2 regions of the Streptomyces sp. NPDC002130 genome follow, and region 2 is predicted to be linked to the other one. Evidence: riboswitches for the same ligand, from Rfam matches in the RefSeq annotation. Region 2 holds a riboswitch; the other holds the start of a gene.
What was found. A riboswitch is a leader RNA that binds a small molecule or an ion and turns the genes downstream of it on or off. The one in region 2 is predicted to bind thiamine pyrophosphate.

Region 1 (7,701 bases), on a different contig from region 2:
CGTGTTCGTCGGTGTCGTCGCGGTGGCCGTGGTGGTGGGCCTGTGGGAGCTGACCAAGCGGCTGGAGGAACGCAAGGGCATCCGGGCGCCGCTCGTGCCGCTCGCGCTCGGTGGTGCCGCGATGATCGTCGCCGGGTACGTCCGGGGCGCCGAGGGCGCGTGGGTGGCGATGGCGCTCACGGCACTGGCCGTCCTGGTCTGGCGCATGACCGAACCGCCCGAGGGCTACCTGAGAGACGTCACGGCGGGTGTCTTCGCTGCGTTCTACGTGCCGTTCCTGGCGACCTTCGTCGCGATGATGCTGACCGCGGACGACGGGCCGCAGCGGGTGCTCACCTTCCTGCTGCTGACGGTCGTCAGCGACACCGGGGCGTACGCCGTCGGCTGGCGGTTCGGCCGGCACAAGCTCGCCCCGCGCATCAGCCCCGGCAAGACCCGGGAGGGGCTGCTCGGCGCGGTCTCCTTCGCCATGGTCGCGGGGGCGCTGTGCATGCAGTTCCTCATCGACGACGGTGCCTGGTGGCAGGGTCTGGTGCTGGGCCTCGCGGTCGCGGTCACCGCCACGCTGGGCGACCTCGGCGAGTCCATGATCAAGCGGGACCTCGGCATCAAGGACATGGGCACGCTGCTGCCGGGGCACGGCGGCATCATGGACCGGCTCGACTCGCTGCTGCCCACGGCTCCGGTGGTGTGGCTGCTGCTCGTGCTGTTCGTCGGGTCCGGCTGAGGCGACTTCTGTCAGCGAGCCCCCGCCCTTCCGGGCGGGGGCTCGTTGCCGTCTCGGGGAGAAGTCCGGGGCCTGAAGTGGGACGATTCAGATGTACCTCCCGAAGGGGGCCACCATGGCCATCATCCGAGAGAGCATCGATGTGGACCGCCGTCCCGAGGAGGTCTACGACTACGTCATGGACACCGGGCGCATGCCCGAATGGCAGCTGAGCGCCGTCTCCGCGGAGCGTGTCGACGAGGGGCCCGTCGGCGTCGGCACCAAGGTCCGGGTGCACCGGCACATCGGCCGTCGCGTCATGCCGATGACCATGGAGGTCACCGAGTACGACCCGCCGCACAGCTGGGGCATGCGCGGTGTCGACGGCCCTGTCCGGGCGCAGGTGCACGGCGAGGTCGAGCCCTACGACGAGGGCCGCCGCTCACACGTCACGATCGACATCGACTTCGAGGGCCACGGCATGGGCAAGGTCCTGGTCCCGCTCGTCGTACGCCCCCAGGTCCGCAAGGAACTCCCGCGCAACGAGCAGCTGCTCAAGGACCGGCTGGAGCACAGGGGCGAGTAGGGGCGATCCTTCCTCCGGCGGCTGGGCTCAGCGCCGCCGGGGGAACTTCCAGCCGTTCGGCCGCAGCTTGAACAGGACGAACACGCCGCAGTGCGCCCACACCCCCAGGAAGGCCCACTTGAACACGGGGGGGAGCGCGTGGACATCACCGAGCGCGAGCCGTCCGGCCCTTGGGAGGGCGTACTGGCCGCTCCCGTCCGTGGCGGTGATGTCGGTGTTCTGGTCCTCGCGTCGAGCGCGAGGGCGCGTGCATCCTTGCCCGGCAGGGGCTTCACAGCCTTGGCGATCCGATGGTTCGGAGGCCCTGGACGATTCCTGGGCCCCCGCGGAACAGGACAGCGGCCCTCTGGCGATCCGCGGTTGGTACGACAGAGCGAGCGGGCCTTCGCTCATTCGCTGCCACACACGGAGATCCCCGTGGAGGCGGCCAGAGCCGATCTGCTCCTCGTCGCAGGCGGCGACGACGCGATGTGGCCGTCGCTTCCCTTCGCTGAAGAGCTGGCTCGGCGTCGGCGCTCGGCCGGGCGGACAGTGCGGCTGATCGCCCGCGCCGACGCCGGCCACCGGCCACGCCTTCCCGGCGAAAGCCTTGCGCCGGGGTCCACGCGTTTCGCGTACGGGGGCACCGCCCAGGCCGACGCACTCCTGGGCGAGGCTGCGTGGCCCCACATCCTCGACCTGCTCGGCGGCGACGGCCTCAGCCGACCGGATACGAGAACCGCGGGGCTCAGTTTCCCGGACAGACCCTAGTCGTCCCCGCCGCCTTGCTGGGTGTGGGACTTTCGGCTCGCGCTGCGGGCCAGTTCGCTGCCGAGCAGCGTCGCCTTGGCCACCCCACGTGCCCAGCGGGGGGCGTCGCCCCGGGCCGCCCAGTAGACGCAGACGCAGCCGCCGATGATGAGCGAAACGACGACTGACAGTATGAGCACGAGCATGCTCGCCCCTCGTTTAGTAGGATGATCCGCTCAATCCTTACAGGCGGGCGTCATTCCAGCAGGCCCCTCTTCGATAAGACTGGGAAAGTCCTCGGAGCGCGGCCACACACCCGGCACCGAGGCAGCGTGACCACTCCCCGCAGCATGAATCGAGCTGAAGCGATCCACCTCGTCCAGCGGCTCATGAACGCCGACTACGCCGATGAGGCCGAAGCCGACGACATCCTCACGGGACTCGTGCGTGGGCTTGGCTGCCCACACATCAGCGACTACGTCTTCTGGGACAACGACCCGCACTTGACGGCGGAGAAGGTCGTCGACCGAGCCATGTCCTACGAGCCGTTCGCCCTGTAACCGCATATCACGCGCATGCCGCTGGGGATGGAGCTTCCGTCCCTCGGGACCTTGGTCAGAGGTGAGGTCTACTGGCACGACGACCGCAGCCACCAGGTCAGGGTCCGGCTGGACGAGTGGCAGGGAGCCGACGCGTGATCGAACCTGGGTCGTCTCTGGGCCGTCCGAGGGCGCTCGGCGGCGACCGGTGACGACTACTGACGACAGCTGCGGGTCACCCAAATGGATCTGCGACACTAGGAGGGTTATGCCGAAGCCCGGAGAACTCACTTTCGTCGCCCCCCGCGGAGCCAAGAAGCCGCCGCGGCATCTTGCCGATCTCACTCCTGCCGAGCGCAAGGAGGCCGTTGTCGCGGTCGGGGAGAAGCCGTTTCGTGCCAAGCAGCTCTCGCAGCACTACTTCGCGCGGTACGCGCATGATCCGGAGCAGTGGACCGACATCCCGGCCGGTGCCCGGGGGCGGCTGCAGGAAGCCCTGCTGCCCGAGCTGATGACCGTCGTTCGGCATCTGTCGACCGACCAGGGCACCACTCGCAAGACACTGTGGCGGCTGTTCGACGGGACGCTCGTCGAGTCCGTGCTGATGCGCTATCCGGACCGGGTGACCATGTGCATCAGCTCCCAGGCCGGGTGCGGGATGAACTGCCCGTTCTGCGCGACCGGGCAGGCGGGTCTCGACCGGAATCTGTCCACCGCCGAGATCGTCCATCAGATCGTGGACGGGATGCGGGCGCTGCGGGACGGGGAGGTCCCCGGCGGCCCGGCTCGGCTCAGCAACATCGTCTTCATGGGCATGGGCGAGCCGCTCGCCAACTACAACCGGGTCATCGGATCCATCCGGCGGCTCACCGACCCCGAGCCCGATGGCCTCGGCCTGTCCCAGCGCGGCATCACCGTCTCCACCGTCGGCCTCGTCCCCGCCATCCACCGGTTCGCCGACGAGGGCTTCAAGTGCCGCCTGGCCATCTCGTTGCACGCGCCCGACGACGAGCTGCGCGACACCCTCGTACCCGTGAACACGCGCTGGAAGGTCCGCGAGGTGCTGGACGCCGGTTTCGAGTACAGCGCCAAGTCCGGGCGCCGGCTGTCCATCGAGTACGCGCTGATCCGGGACATCAACGACCAGGCCTGGCGCGGTGACCGGCTCGGGCGGCTGCTCAAGGGCAAGCCCGTGCATGTCAATCTCATCCCGCTGAACCCGACGCCGGGGTCGAAGTGGACCGCCTCGCGGCCCGAGGACGAGAAGGCCTTCGTGGAGGCCATCGCCGCCCATGGTGTGCCGGTGACGATCCGGGACACCCGTGGTCAGGAGATCGACGGGGCGTGTGGTCAGCTCGCGGCCACCGAACGGTAGTCTGACCGCCGTAAGAACATCTGCATATTCCGACAGGGGAGCGCCACAGCGCTGAGAGTGCGGCACACGGCCGCAGACCCTCCGAACCTGGCCCAGGTCATTCTGGGTAGGGAGATCGGTCACCACTCGAGCTGTTGCGCCCTGCCCGGGACCCCGGAAGTCCCGGGCGGGGCCGCGTCTTCTCCTGGTCACTCCAGGAGGAATCCAGTGAGTAACAACATCAAGCGGCTGACGGCGGCGGTCGTCGGGCTCGGCATGGCCGGCGCACTGGCCGCGTGCGGGTCGTCCGACGGCGGCCAGGGGTCCGGCGACTCCAAGACCGTGACGCTCGTCAGTCACGACTCGTGGGCCGCGTCCAAGGACGTCATCGCGGCCTTCGAGAAGCAGTCCGGCTACAAGGTGAACGTCCTGAAGGACGGCGACGCCGGGCAGGCCGTGAACAAGGCCATCCTCACCAAGGGCAACCCGCAGGGCGACGTCTTCTTCGGCGTCGACAACACCCTGCTGTCCCGCGCCCTCGACAACGGCCTCTTCCAGTCGTACGAGGCGAAGGGGTCCGAGCGGATCAAGGCCGAGTACCGCGTCGACCGGGACAAGCACCGGGTCACGCCCATCGACACCGGCGACATCTGCGTCAACTACGACAAGAAGTACTTCGCCGATCACAAGCTGGCGCCGCCGCGGAGTTTCCACGACCTGGTCAAGCCCGCGTACAAGGACCTGCTCGTCACCGAGAACGCCTCCTCGTCCTCGCCCGGCCTCGGCTTCCTGCTCGGCACGGCCGCGAAGTACGGCGACGACGGGTGGAAGGGCTACTGGATGAAGCTCAAGGCCAACGGCGTGAAGGTCGTCGACGGCTGGGAGCAGGCCTACAACGAGGAGTTCTCCGGGTCGGCCGGCGGCAAGAAGGCCAAGGGCGACCGGCCGCTCGTCGTGTCGTACGCCTCCTCGCCGCCCGCCGAGGTCGTCTTCGCCGACCCCAAGCCGAGCACGGCGCCGACCGGTGTCGTCGAGGGCACCTGCTTCCGGCAGGTCGAGTACGCGGGGCTGCTCAGCAACGCCAAGAACACCAAGGGTGGCAAGGCCCTCCTCGACTTCCTCATCAGCCAGAGGTTCCAGGAGGACATGCCGCTCAACATGTTCGTGTACCCGGTGACCGAGGGCGCCCAGGTGCCGCCGGAGTTCGTCAAGTACGGACCGCAGGCGAAGGACCCCGAGACCATGGCCCCGGCGCAGATCGCCGACCACCGTGACCAGTGGGTCAAGTCGTGGACCTCACTCGTACTGAAGTAACCGCGCGCAGGCGGGGCGCGGCGGCGCGGCTCGGTCTGCTGGCCGTGCCCGTCGCGTTCTTCGCGGTCTTCTTCGCCTACCCCGTCGCGGCGATCGTCGCGCGCGGCCTCAAGACCGACGGGGCCTGGCACCTCGCACGGCTCGGGGAGGTGCTGGCGCAGTCCGACGTCCGGCACGTGCTGTGGTTCACCACCTGGCAGGCGGTGGTCTCCACCGCGCTCACGCTGCTCGTCGCACTCCCCGGCGCGTACGTCTTCGCCCGCTTCGACTTCCCCGGCAAGCAGGTCCTGCGGGCGGTCGTGACCGTTCCGTTCGTGCTGCCGACGGTCGTCGTCGGTACGGCGTTCCTGGCGCTCGTCGGGCGGGGCGGGCTGCTCGACGAGCTGTGGGGCGTACGGCTGGACACCACCGTATGGGCGATCCTGCTCGCGCACGTCTTCTTCAACTACGCGGTCGTCGTCAGGACGGTCGGCGGGCTCTGGGCGCAGCTCGACCCGCGGCAGGAAGAGGCCGCGCGCATGCTCGGGGCGTCGCCGATGAAGGCCTGGCGGCAGGTCACGCTGCCCGCGCTCGCCCCGGCCGTGGCCGCCGCCGCGCTGATGGTCTTCCTGTTCACCTTCACCTCCTTCGGTGTCGTGCAGATCCTCGGCGGGCCCACCTTCTCCACCCTGGAGGTGGAGATCTACCGGCAGACCTCGGAGATCTTCGACCTGTCCACGGCGGCCGTGCTGACCCTCATCCAGTTCGTCGCCGTGGGCGCGATCCTCGCCCTGCACGCCTGGACCGTGCGGCGGCGGGAGACCGCGCTACGGCTGGTGGACGCCTCCGTGACCGCGCGCCGGCCGCGTGGCGCCGGGCAGTGGGCGCTGCTCGGCGGGGTGCTCGTCACCGTCGCCGTCCTGCTCGTGCTGCCGCTCGCGGTGCTCGTGCAGCGGTCCCTGGGCGCGCCGGGCTTCGGCTACTACCGGGCGCTGACCCGCGAGGACGGGGGAGTGTTCCTGGTCCCGCCGATCGAGGCGATCGGCAACTCCCTGTCGTACGCCGTCGCCGCCACGCTCATCGCGGTGGTGATCGGCGGCCTCGCCGCGGTCGCGCTCACCCGCCGGGACGCCGGGCGGTTCGTGCGCGGCTTCGACGCTCTGCTGATGCTGCCGCTCGGGGTGTCCGCGGTGACCGTCGGCTTCGGGTTCCTGATCTCCCTCGACGAGCCGCCGCTGGATCTCAGGTCCTCCTGGATCCTGGTGCCGCTCGCACAGGCCCTGGTCGGGGTGCCCTTCGTGGTGCGGACGATGCTGCCCGTGCTGCGGGCGGTGGACGTGCGTCTGCGGGAGGCGGCCTCGGTGCTCGGTGCCTCGCCCTGGCGGGTGTGGCGGGAGGTGGACCTGCCGATGGTGCGGCGGGCGCTGCTGATCGCGGCCGGGTTCGCCTTCGCCGTGTCCCTCGGGGAGTTCGGCGCGACGGTGTTCATCGCCCGGCCCGACCGGCCGACCCTGCCGGTGGCGGTGGCCCGGCTGCTCGGGCGGCCCGGCGACCTCAACTACGGCCAGGCGATGGCCCTTTCGACGATTCTGATGGTGGTGTGCGCGGTGGCCCTGCTGGTGCTGGAGAGGCTCCGCACGGACCGGACGGGGGAGTTCTGATGCTGCTTGCCCTGCAGGGCGCGACGGTCCGCTTCGGCGGGCGTGCCGTGCTGGACGCCGTCGATCTGGAGGTCGCCGAGCACGAGATCGTGTGCGTGCTCGGGCCCAGCGGCAGCGGCAAGTCGACCCTGCTGCGGGCGGTGGCCGGGCTGCAACCCCTCGACTCCGGGCGGGTGGTGCTCGACGGCCGTGACCACGCGGGCGTGCCCGCGCACCGGCGAGGGGTCGGGTTGATGTTCCAGGACCACCAGCTGTTCCCGCAGCGGGACGTGGCCGGCAACGTGGCGTTCGGGCTGCGGATGCACGGCGAGCCGAAGCGGCAACAGGCCGAACGAGTAAAGGAGTTGCTGGACCTCGTGGGGCTGCCGGGCGCGGGCCGCCGGGCCGTCGCCGGGCTGTCCGGCGGCGAGCAGCAGCGGGTGGCGCTGGCCCGGGCTCTCGCGCCGAACCCCCGGCTGCTGATGCTGGACGAGCCGCTGGGACAGCTCGACCGGTCGCTGCGGGAACGGCTGGTCGTCGAACTGAAGCAACTGTTCGGCCGGTTGGGGACGACCGTGCTCGCCGTGACGCACGACCAGGGGGAGGCCTTCGCGCTGGCCGACCGGGTCGTGGTGATGCGGGACGGGCGGATCGCCCAGTCCGGTACTCCTCTTGAGGTGTGGCAGCATCCCGCCGACGCGTTCGTCGCCCGCTTCCTCGGGTTCGAGAACGTGGTCGAGGCCACGGTCGGGGCGGAGGCCGCGGACACGCCCTGGGGCAAGGTGCCGGTGCCGGAGCGCGCCCCGCAGGGCATCCGCACCCTGCTGGTGCGGCCCGCCGGGGTGCGCCTGGTA
Region 2 (7,701 bases):
GGTGACCGTCTGGCCGACCCGTACATGGAAGAGCCGCTGGTAATTGGGCAGGCCGTCCAGCATGAGAATGCGCTCGGTGATCTTGTCCGCGTGCTTCATCTCGTCGATGGATTCTTCACGCGTGTACTTGGCGAGCTTGGTCCAGCCGTTGTTGTCCTGGATCCGGTAGTGCAGCCAGTACTGGTTGATCGCCGTCAGCTCGCCGGTCAACTGCTCATTGAGGAATTCGAGGACCTCGGGGTCGCCCTGCATCGCAGAGGCTCCTTCCGCGCGGGGGAACTGGCAGGTTGCGCCGCATGATTCCACTGGTGAAGAAGATCGTCCAGTAAGTCTGCACTTAGTAAGTAAGGGCATGCTTAGTCGAGTTTGTTCCGTTTCGCGGTGACCTCGGTCAGGGGCATCACCCCGGGTCTGTCAGGATGGAGTCATGGGTCAGCCGCTGGAACACGAATCGGGAGAAGGGCGCGATCCAGCAGGAGCGGCGCAGCCGGAGCTGCCCCCGGGCCAGCGGCTGCAACGCGGCTGGCCGGTCACGCACTACGGACCCGTCCCCAAGTTCCGGCCCGAGCGCTGGGAGTTCCGCGTCTTCGGTGCCACCGCCGGCGGCGGCAAGCACTGCTGGACGCACGAGGAGTTCACGGCCCTGCCGCACACCACCGTCGTGGCCGATCTGCACTGCGTCACGAAGTTCAGCATGCTGGGCGCCGAGTGGGGCGGCATTCCCGCCCGCACGCTCCTCGACCTCGCCCCGCCCGCGGACGACGTCACCCATGTGATGGTGTGGGCCGAGTACGGATTCAGCTCCAACCTCCGGCTGTCCGACTTCGCCGACGAGCAGGTCCTGTTCGCCACCCACAAGGACGGCGAGCTGCTCACCGCCGAGCACGGCTTTCCGCTGCGCCTGATCGTCCCCCACCTCTACGCCTGGAAGGGCCCCAAGTGGGTGCGCGGTGTTGAGTACATGACCGCCGACCGGCGGGGCTTCTGGGAGGAGCGCGGCTACCACAACATCGGCGACCCCTGGCGGGAGCAGCGCTACTCGTACCAGGAGCTGCCGGGGGACGGCCCCGACCTCTGAGCGGTCAGCCGTCGCGCAGCTTCTTCAGCCGCTCCACGTCGGCCGCGTGCCCCTGCTTGCCGCCCGGCGTCTCGATGATCAGCGGCACGCCCGCGGTCGCGGGATGCGTCATCAGCGCCCGGAACGGGTCCTCGCCGATGTGGCCGACGCCGATGTTCTCGTGCCGGTCCTTGTGCGCGCCCACGACGTCCTTGGAGTCGTTGGCGTGGATCAGCTTCAGCCGGCCCTCGCCGACGGTGTCCACCAGCAGGTCCAGCGTCTGGTGCATGCCGCTCGGGCCGGTCAGGTCGTGCCCGGCGGCGTAGATGTGGCAGGTGTCCAGGCACACGCCGAGCATCGGGTGGGCGTCCAGAGCCTCGAAGTACGGGCCGAAGTCCCACGTCCGCGAACACAGCGAGGCGCCCTGCCCGGCCGTCGACTCCAGCAGCAGGAACGGGTCGTCGTCGTGGGTCAGCTCGTCCAGCAGCGGCAGCAGGTGCTCCCGTACCTGCTTCAGCGCCACGGACCGCTCCCGGCCCCCGGTCGCGCTGCCGGTGTGCACGACCACGCCCAGCGCCCCTATTTCCCGCCCGCGCCGCAGCGAGTGCCGCAGCGACTCCACCGACCGCTCCACGGTCGCCTCGGTGTGCGAGCCGAAGTTGATCAGGTAGGGGGCGTGCACATAGGCCGGGATCGACTCGGCCGCGCACGCCTCGCGGAACGCCTCGTCCTGCTTGGGGTTGCCGGTCGGCGTGGCCCAGCCGCGCGGGTTGGCGACGAAGACCTGGACGGCCTCCGCCTCCAGATCACGGGCGTACGACAGGCCTACGGAATGGAGCCCACCGGCCACGGGGACGTGGCCGCCCACCGGGTTGCGGGAGGGACCGGACAGCTGACTGTTCACCCGTTCAGGGTGTCATGCGTCCGGCCCTGCCCCGTCCGCGGGCCTCTGCCCGCCGGCCTCACCTGATCTTGATCGTGATCGTCGAGCCCTTGGGCGCGGTCTCGCCGCCTTCGACGGACTGGCTCTTGACGGTGTCGCCGAACAGGCCGAGCAGCCCGCGGTCCTCGTCGACCTCGAACCCGGCGCCCTCCAGCGCCTGCCTGGCGTCGTCGACGCTGTCGCCGACCACGTCCGGGACCTCGATCATCTCGGGTCCCTTCGACAGCGTCAGCGTGACGGTGTCGCCCTCGGCCGCCGGGCCGCCGGACCTCGGCGTCTGCCGGACGACCTGGCCCTTGTCGTACTCGGAGGAGTTGACCCGCTCGGTGGCGATCTTCACCTTGAGGCCGGCGTCCTCCAGCTCGGCCCGGGCGTCGGCCTCGTCGTCACCGGTGACGTCGGGGATGTCGATGCGGGCGCCCTTGCTGACGACCAGTGCGACGGCCGTGCCCGCCCGCACCTTCGTGCCGTCCGCAGGGCGCGCGGAGATCACCGAGCCGCGCGGTACATCCTCGCTGAACTCCCGGGTGACCATGCCCGGCTCCAGCCCGTCGTCCCTCAGCTGGTCCTGCGCCGTGCCCAGTTTCCGACCCGCCAGGGCGGGCACGCGCACGGTCTCGGGGCCGTCGGAGATGGTGAACGACACGGAGTCGTTGACGCGGATCCGGGCGCCCGGCTCGGGGTCGGTGCCGATGATCGTGCCGCGCTTGACGGTGTCGCTGTGGGCATGGCTGACCTTGCCGACCTCCAGACCCGCGTCCTGCAGCCGGTCCTCGGCCTCGTCCTGGGTCTTCGCCAGCAGCGGCGGGACTTTGGTGAACTGGCCGGAGTTGATGTACCAGATGCCGGCGCCGAGGCCGAGCACGAGCAGGACGGCCACGGCGATGGCCGCCGGTCCGCGCCGGAATCCCGGGCGGCGTCGCCGGGACGGCGGAGGCGGCGGCGGGGTCGCGAACCTGCTGGTGCGGTCGAGGGCGGCCCCCTCGTCGTCCTCGTTCACCGGCAGCGGGCGCGGTGTGGTCAGGGCGCGCGGGATCACGGTCGTCCGGTCGTCGCCGTTGTCGTGGTCCACCGCGAGCGCCTGCGGCGGCACCGCGTCCAGCTGCTCCTCGTCCAGCCGGCCGCGTCCGTCGCGGACCTGCGCGAGCAGCGCCACCGCGTCGTGCGGGCGCAGAGCCGGGGTGCGGGCCGTCGCCGAGGCCACCATCGCGTCCAGCTCGTACGCCATGCCGGGCACGGCGGCCGAGGGCGGGGGCACGTCCTCGTGCAGGTGCTTGTAGAGGATCACGGCCGGGGAGTCCCCGTCGTGCGGCTTGTCGCCGGTCAGCATCTCGTACAGCATCACGCCGCACGCGTACACGTCGACGCGGGGATCGGCGGTGCCGTCCTCTATCTGCTCCGGGGCGAGGTAGGAGACCGTGCCGAGCACGGTGCCGGTGGTGTTCGTCACCGTGTCCACGGCCCGGACCAGGCCGAAGTCGGCGACCTTGACCCGCCCGTCGTCCCCTATCAGGACGTTCTCCGGCTTCATGTCGCGGTGCACGAATCCGGCGCGGTGCGCCGCGCCCAGGGCGGCCAGCACCGGCTCCAGGATGTCCAGGGCGGCGCGCGGCTGCAGCGCCCCGCGCTCGCGCAGCACGTCCCGCAGGGTGCAGCCCGCGACGTACTCCATCGCCAGGTACACGTACGAGCCGTCGGTGCCCTGGTCGAAGACCTGCACCACGTTCGGATGGGCCAGCCGGGCCACCGACTTCGCCTCGCGGATGAACCGCTCGACGAACGAGGCGTCGACCGCGAGCGAGGGATGCATCACCTTGAGCGCGAGGACCCGGTCGAGCCGGGTGTCCACGGCCCGGTAGACCGTGGCCATCCCGCCGACCGCGATCCGCGCGTCGATGCGATACCGGCCGTCGAGCACCTGCCCGACCAAGGGGTCCTGAAGGGTCGTGTCCACGCAGGCGAGTGTACGAGCCGACACCGACAGCTCTTCCGCCCCGCCCGATTTCGGGGCGCGACTGCAGCCGACCTGTGACGTCTGTCCGCCCCCCCCGCTGCGCCGGGCTGCGGACCGACCCGCCCCCAGCACAAGCGCGGGTCACTGAAAAGCAGGCCGCTCCGGATCGAGCACAGCCATACCCTCACCCGGCGAAGACGCCTGCGCGAAGTGCCGCCGCGGGATGCGCCCAGCTCGATACGCCAACCGCCCGGCTTCCACCCCGCTCCTCATGGCGGAAGCCATCAGCACGGGTTCCTGCGCCCGCGTCACCGCCGAGGCGAGCATCACGCCCGCACACCCCAGCTCCATCGCCAGCGCCGCGTCCGACGCCGTCCCCGCGCCCGCGTCCAGGATCACCGGCACGCGCGCGTGCTCGACGATCAACTGGAAGTTGTGCGGGTTGCGGATGCCGAGCCCGGAGCCGATCGGCGAGCCGAGCGGCATGACCGCCGCGCAGCCCACGTCCTCCAGCTTCCGCGCGAGCACCGGATCGTCGTTGGTGTACGGCAGCACCGTGAACCCGTCGTCGACCAGGGTCTCGGCCGCCTCCAGCGTCTCGATCGGGTCCGGCAGCAGGGTGCGCTCGTCGGCGATGACCTCCAGCTTGATCAGGTCCGTGCCGAGGGCCTCGCGCGCCAGGCGGGCCGTCAGGACGGCCTCGCCGGCGGTGAAGCAGCCCGCCGTGTTCGGCAGCACCCGGATGCCGAGCTTGTCGAGGACGGACAGCACCGAGCCGTGCACCGAGGCGTTCACCCGGCGCATCGCGACCGTGGTCAGCTCCGTCCCGGACGCGACCAGCGACCGCTCCAGCACGTCGAGGCTGGGCGCCCCGCCCGTGCCCATGATCAGACGGGACGTGAAGGACGTACCACCGAGGACGAACGGATCGTCGGCCATGGTCAGCCTCCCTGGACGGCGGTCAGGACTTCCACGCGGTCCCCCTCGGACAGGGGCGTGGCGGGCCACTGGGTGCGTGGGACGACGGTTTCGTTGAGGGCGGCGGCCACGCCCGAGGGCGAGGCCGTGAGCGACCTCACGACGGTGTCCAGGGCCGTGCCGGGCCCGACGTCCCGGGGCTCGCCGTTGACGGAGATGTTCATGCGGGCTGCTCCGTGAGTGCGGTGGCGGGACTGAAGCGTTTCGGGGTGAAGGGGCGGGCCTCCCCGGGGAGTTCGCCCGTCGCCAGGACGTGCGCCATGGCGTCGCCGGTCACCGGTGTGAGCAGGACGCCGTTGCGGTAGTGCCCGGTGGCCAGCAGCAGCCCCTCCAGACCGGTGGGCCCGAGCAGCGGCGCATTGTCGGGGGAGCCGGGCCGCAGCCCGGCCCTGGTCTCGGTGAGCGGCAGCTCGGTGATGCCCGGGACCAGCTCGTGCGCGTCCCGCAGCAGCTCGTACACGCCGCCCGCGGTTACGGTGGTGTCCCAGCCCAGCTCCTCGCTGGTGGCCCCGACGACCAGTTCGCCGCTCGCGCGCGGCACCAGGTAGACATGGCTGCCGCGCACGACCGCGCGCACGGTCCGGCTCAGGAACGGCCCGTGCCGCAGCGGCATCGTCAGCCGCAGGACCTGCCCCTTCACCGGCCGCACGGGAGGCAGTACGTCCTCCGGAACGCCCGCGAGCCGCCCGCTGAGACTGCCCCCGGCGAGCACCACCTGCCCGGCGGCGGCCTCGGTCCCGTCGGCCAGGACGGCGCCCGCGGCCCGGTCCCGGACCACGGTCAGCCGTTCCGCCCACGTCCGGTGGAAGACCACGCCCGTCCGCTCACAGGCGGCGACCAGGGCACCGGCCAGCCGCCGGGGATCGATCTGGTGATCGCCGTCGACCCGCAGCCCGCCGCGCACGCCCGGCGCGAGCATCGGCTCCAGGCGCCGGCACTCGCGTCCCGACAGCCACTGCGACTCCAGGCCCGACTGCTGCTGCAGGGCGTGCAGTTCGCGCAGGTGGGCCCGGTCGTCGGCGTCCAAGGCCACGGCGAGCGTGCCGCAGCGGCGGTAGCCGAGGTCCCGGCCGGTCAGCTCGGTGAGCTCGGCGGCGAAGTCCGGGTAGCGCCGGGCCGAGGCGAGATTCAGGCCGAGCAGGGTCTGCTCGCCGTAGTGCAGCTCCGTGACGGCGGCCAGCATGCCGGCCGCGACCTGTGCGGCCCCGCCGCCCGGCTCGGGGTCGACGACGGCCGTGGCGAATCCTCGCTGCGCGGCCCGCCAGGCCGTGACCAGGCCGATGATCCCGCCCCCGATGACCAGGACGTCTGACGATGTGGACGTAGGCGACATGGGCGTCCAGCCCCTCCCTTCGCCGGCATGACCCGGATCAGGTTCGTACGGTCGGAGGCCGCCAGCCTCCCTCTCAGCCCGGTGCGTCCGGGCTCCCGCGAGTGCTTTACGTTGGCCACCCTAGCCCGATGCCCTGCCCCGCAGTAAGGGAGCCTCAGTCCATGGCCCGGTCCCTCGACGGTCTCGTCCTCGCCCCGGTCGCCGACCAGGCACCGGGTCAGGTGGGCACCCGCACCCGGTTCACGTACCACGAGCGGGAGGGCGAGATCTGGGCCGAGTACACGGGCGGCGACGTCGTACGCGGGCATCTCGTGGGTACCCGGGAAGGTGACCGGCTGGACTTCCGGTACGTCCAGCTCAAGCGGGACGGGACCACGTCCTCGGGGCACTGCGTGTCGGCGGTCGTGGAGCTGCCCGACGGGCGGGTGCGGCTGGAGGAGACCTGGGAGTGGGAGTCCCGGCGGGGCAGCGGCACGAGCGTTGTGGAGCAGGTCACGGCGCATGAGCACTGACTGACAAAACGTCAGGTGTCTATGGTGATCAGGTGAGCGAGCAGACGCAGGAACGAGGTCCGTCCGCGCCCCGGCGCGTCGTCGTGGCGGGTGCGGGCATGGCCGGGGTGCAGACCGCCGTCGCGCTGCGCGAGCAGGGCTTCACCGGTGACGTGATCCTCATCGGCGCCGAGCCCCACCAGCCGTACGACCGGCCCCCGTTGTCCAAGGCCGTTCTGCTCGGCAAGTCCGAGGGCTCCGCCTTCGACATCGACTTCGAAGCCCTCGGCATCGAACTGCGGCTCGGCTGCGAGGTGCTGGGCCTGCGCCCCGCCGACCACGAGCTGGACACCGAGGCCGGGCCGGTGCCGTACGACGTCCTGGTCGTCGCGACCGGCGCGGAACCCGTCCGGCTGCCCGGCACCGAGGGCGTGCCGGGTGTGCATCTGCTGCGCACCCTGGACGACGCCGAGCGGCTGCGGCCGGTGCTGGCCCGCCAGCACGACATCGTCGTCGTCGGCGCGGGCTGGATCGGCGCGGAGTTCGCCACCGCCGCGCGCGAGGCGGGCTGCGCGGTGACCGTGGTCGAGGCCGCCGAACGCCCGCTCGCCGGGGCGCTGCCGGCGGAGGTCGCCGCCCCGATGGCCGGCTGGTACGCCGACGCGGGCGCGGTCCTGCGGACGCACGCGCGCGTGGAGCGTGTCGAACCCGGTGTCGTCGTCCTCGACGACGGCTCGCGGCTGCCGGCGGGCGCTGTCGTCGTCGGCATCGGCGCCCGCCCCGCGACTGCCTGGCTGGCCGGTTCCGGGATCGAGCTGGGCCCCCACGGCGAGATCGTGGCCGACGAGCATCTGCGCACGGCCGTGCCGGATGTGTACGCGGTCGGCGACTGCGCCTCCTTCCCCTCGGGGCGCTACGGCGAGCGCCTGCTGATCCACCACTGGG

Region 1: another riboswitch for thiamine pyrophosphate. It lies ahead of ABT116_RS12720 (thiamine ABC transporter substrate-binding protein); the one in region 2 lies ahead of thiO (glycine oxidase ThiO).

Annotation. Positions count from the first base shown of each region.
Region 1 covers NZ_JBEOXI010000051.1:25,421-33,121, forward strand. Annotated here, with positions in the region: gene ABT116_RS12690 (phosphatidate cytidylyltransferase) at 1-727, shown strand, start outside; gene ABT116_RS12695 (SRPBCC family protein) at 843-1,292, shown strand; gene ABT116_RS12700 (acyl-CoA thioester hydrolase/BAAT C-terminal domain-containing protein) at 1,710-2,042, shown strand; gene ABT116_RS12705 (hypothetical protein) at 2,039-2,227, opposite strand; gene ABT116_RS12710 (bacteriocin immunity protein) at 2,372-2,581, shown strand; gene rlmN (dual-specificity RNA methyltransferase RlmN) at 2,829-3,935, shown strand; TPP riboswitch at 3,960-4,066, shown strand; gene ABT116_RS12720 (thiamine ABC transporter substrate-binding protein) at 4,191-5,228, shown strand; gene ABT116_RS12725 (ABC transporter permease) at 5,204-6,868, shown strand; gene ABT116_RS12730 (ABC transporter ATP-binding protein) at 6,868-7,701, shown strand, end outside.
Region 2 covers NZ_JBEOXI010000294.1:605-8,305, forward strand. Annotated here, with positions in the region: gene bfr (bacterioferritin) at 1-252, opposite strand, end outside; gene ABT116_RS35635 (sulfite oxidase-like oxidoreductase) at 428-1,078, shown strand; gene ABT116_RS35640 (deoxyribonuclease IV) at 1,083-1,961, opposite strand; gene pknB (Stk1 family PASTA domain-containing Ser/Thr kinase) at 2,020-3,954, opposite strand; gene ABT116_RS35650 (thiazole synthase) at 4,096-4,893, opposite strand; gene thiS (sulfur carrier protein ThiS) at 4,896-5,096, opposite strand; gene thiO (glycine oxidase ThiO) at 5,093-6,265, opposite strand; TPP riboswitch at 6,263-6,374, opposite strand; gene ABT116_RS35665 (avidin-fold protein) at 6,427-6,777, shown strand; gene ABT116_RS35670 (NAD(P)/FAD-dependent oxidoreductase) at 6,810-7,701, shown strand, end outside.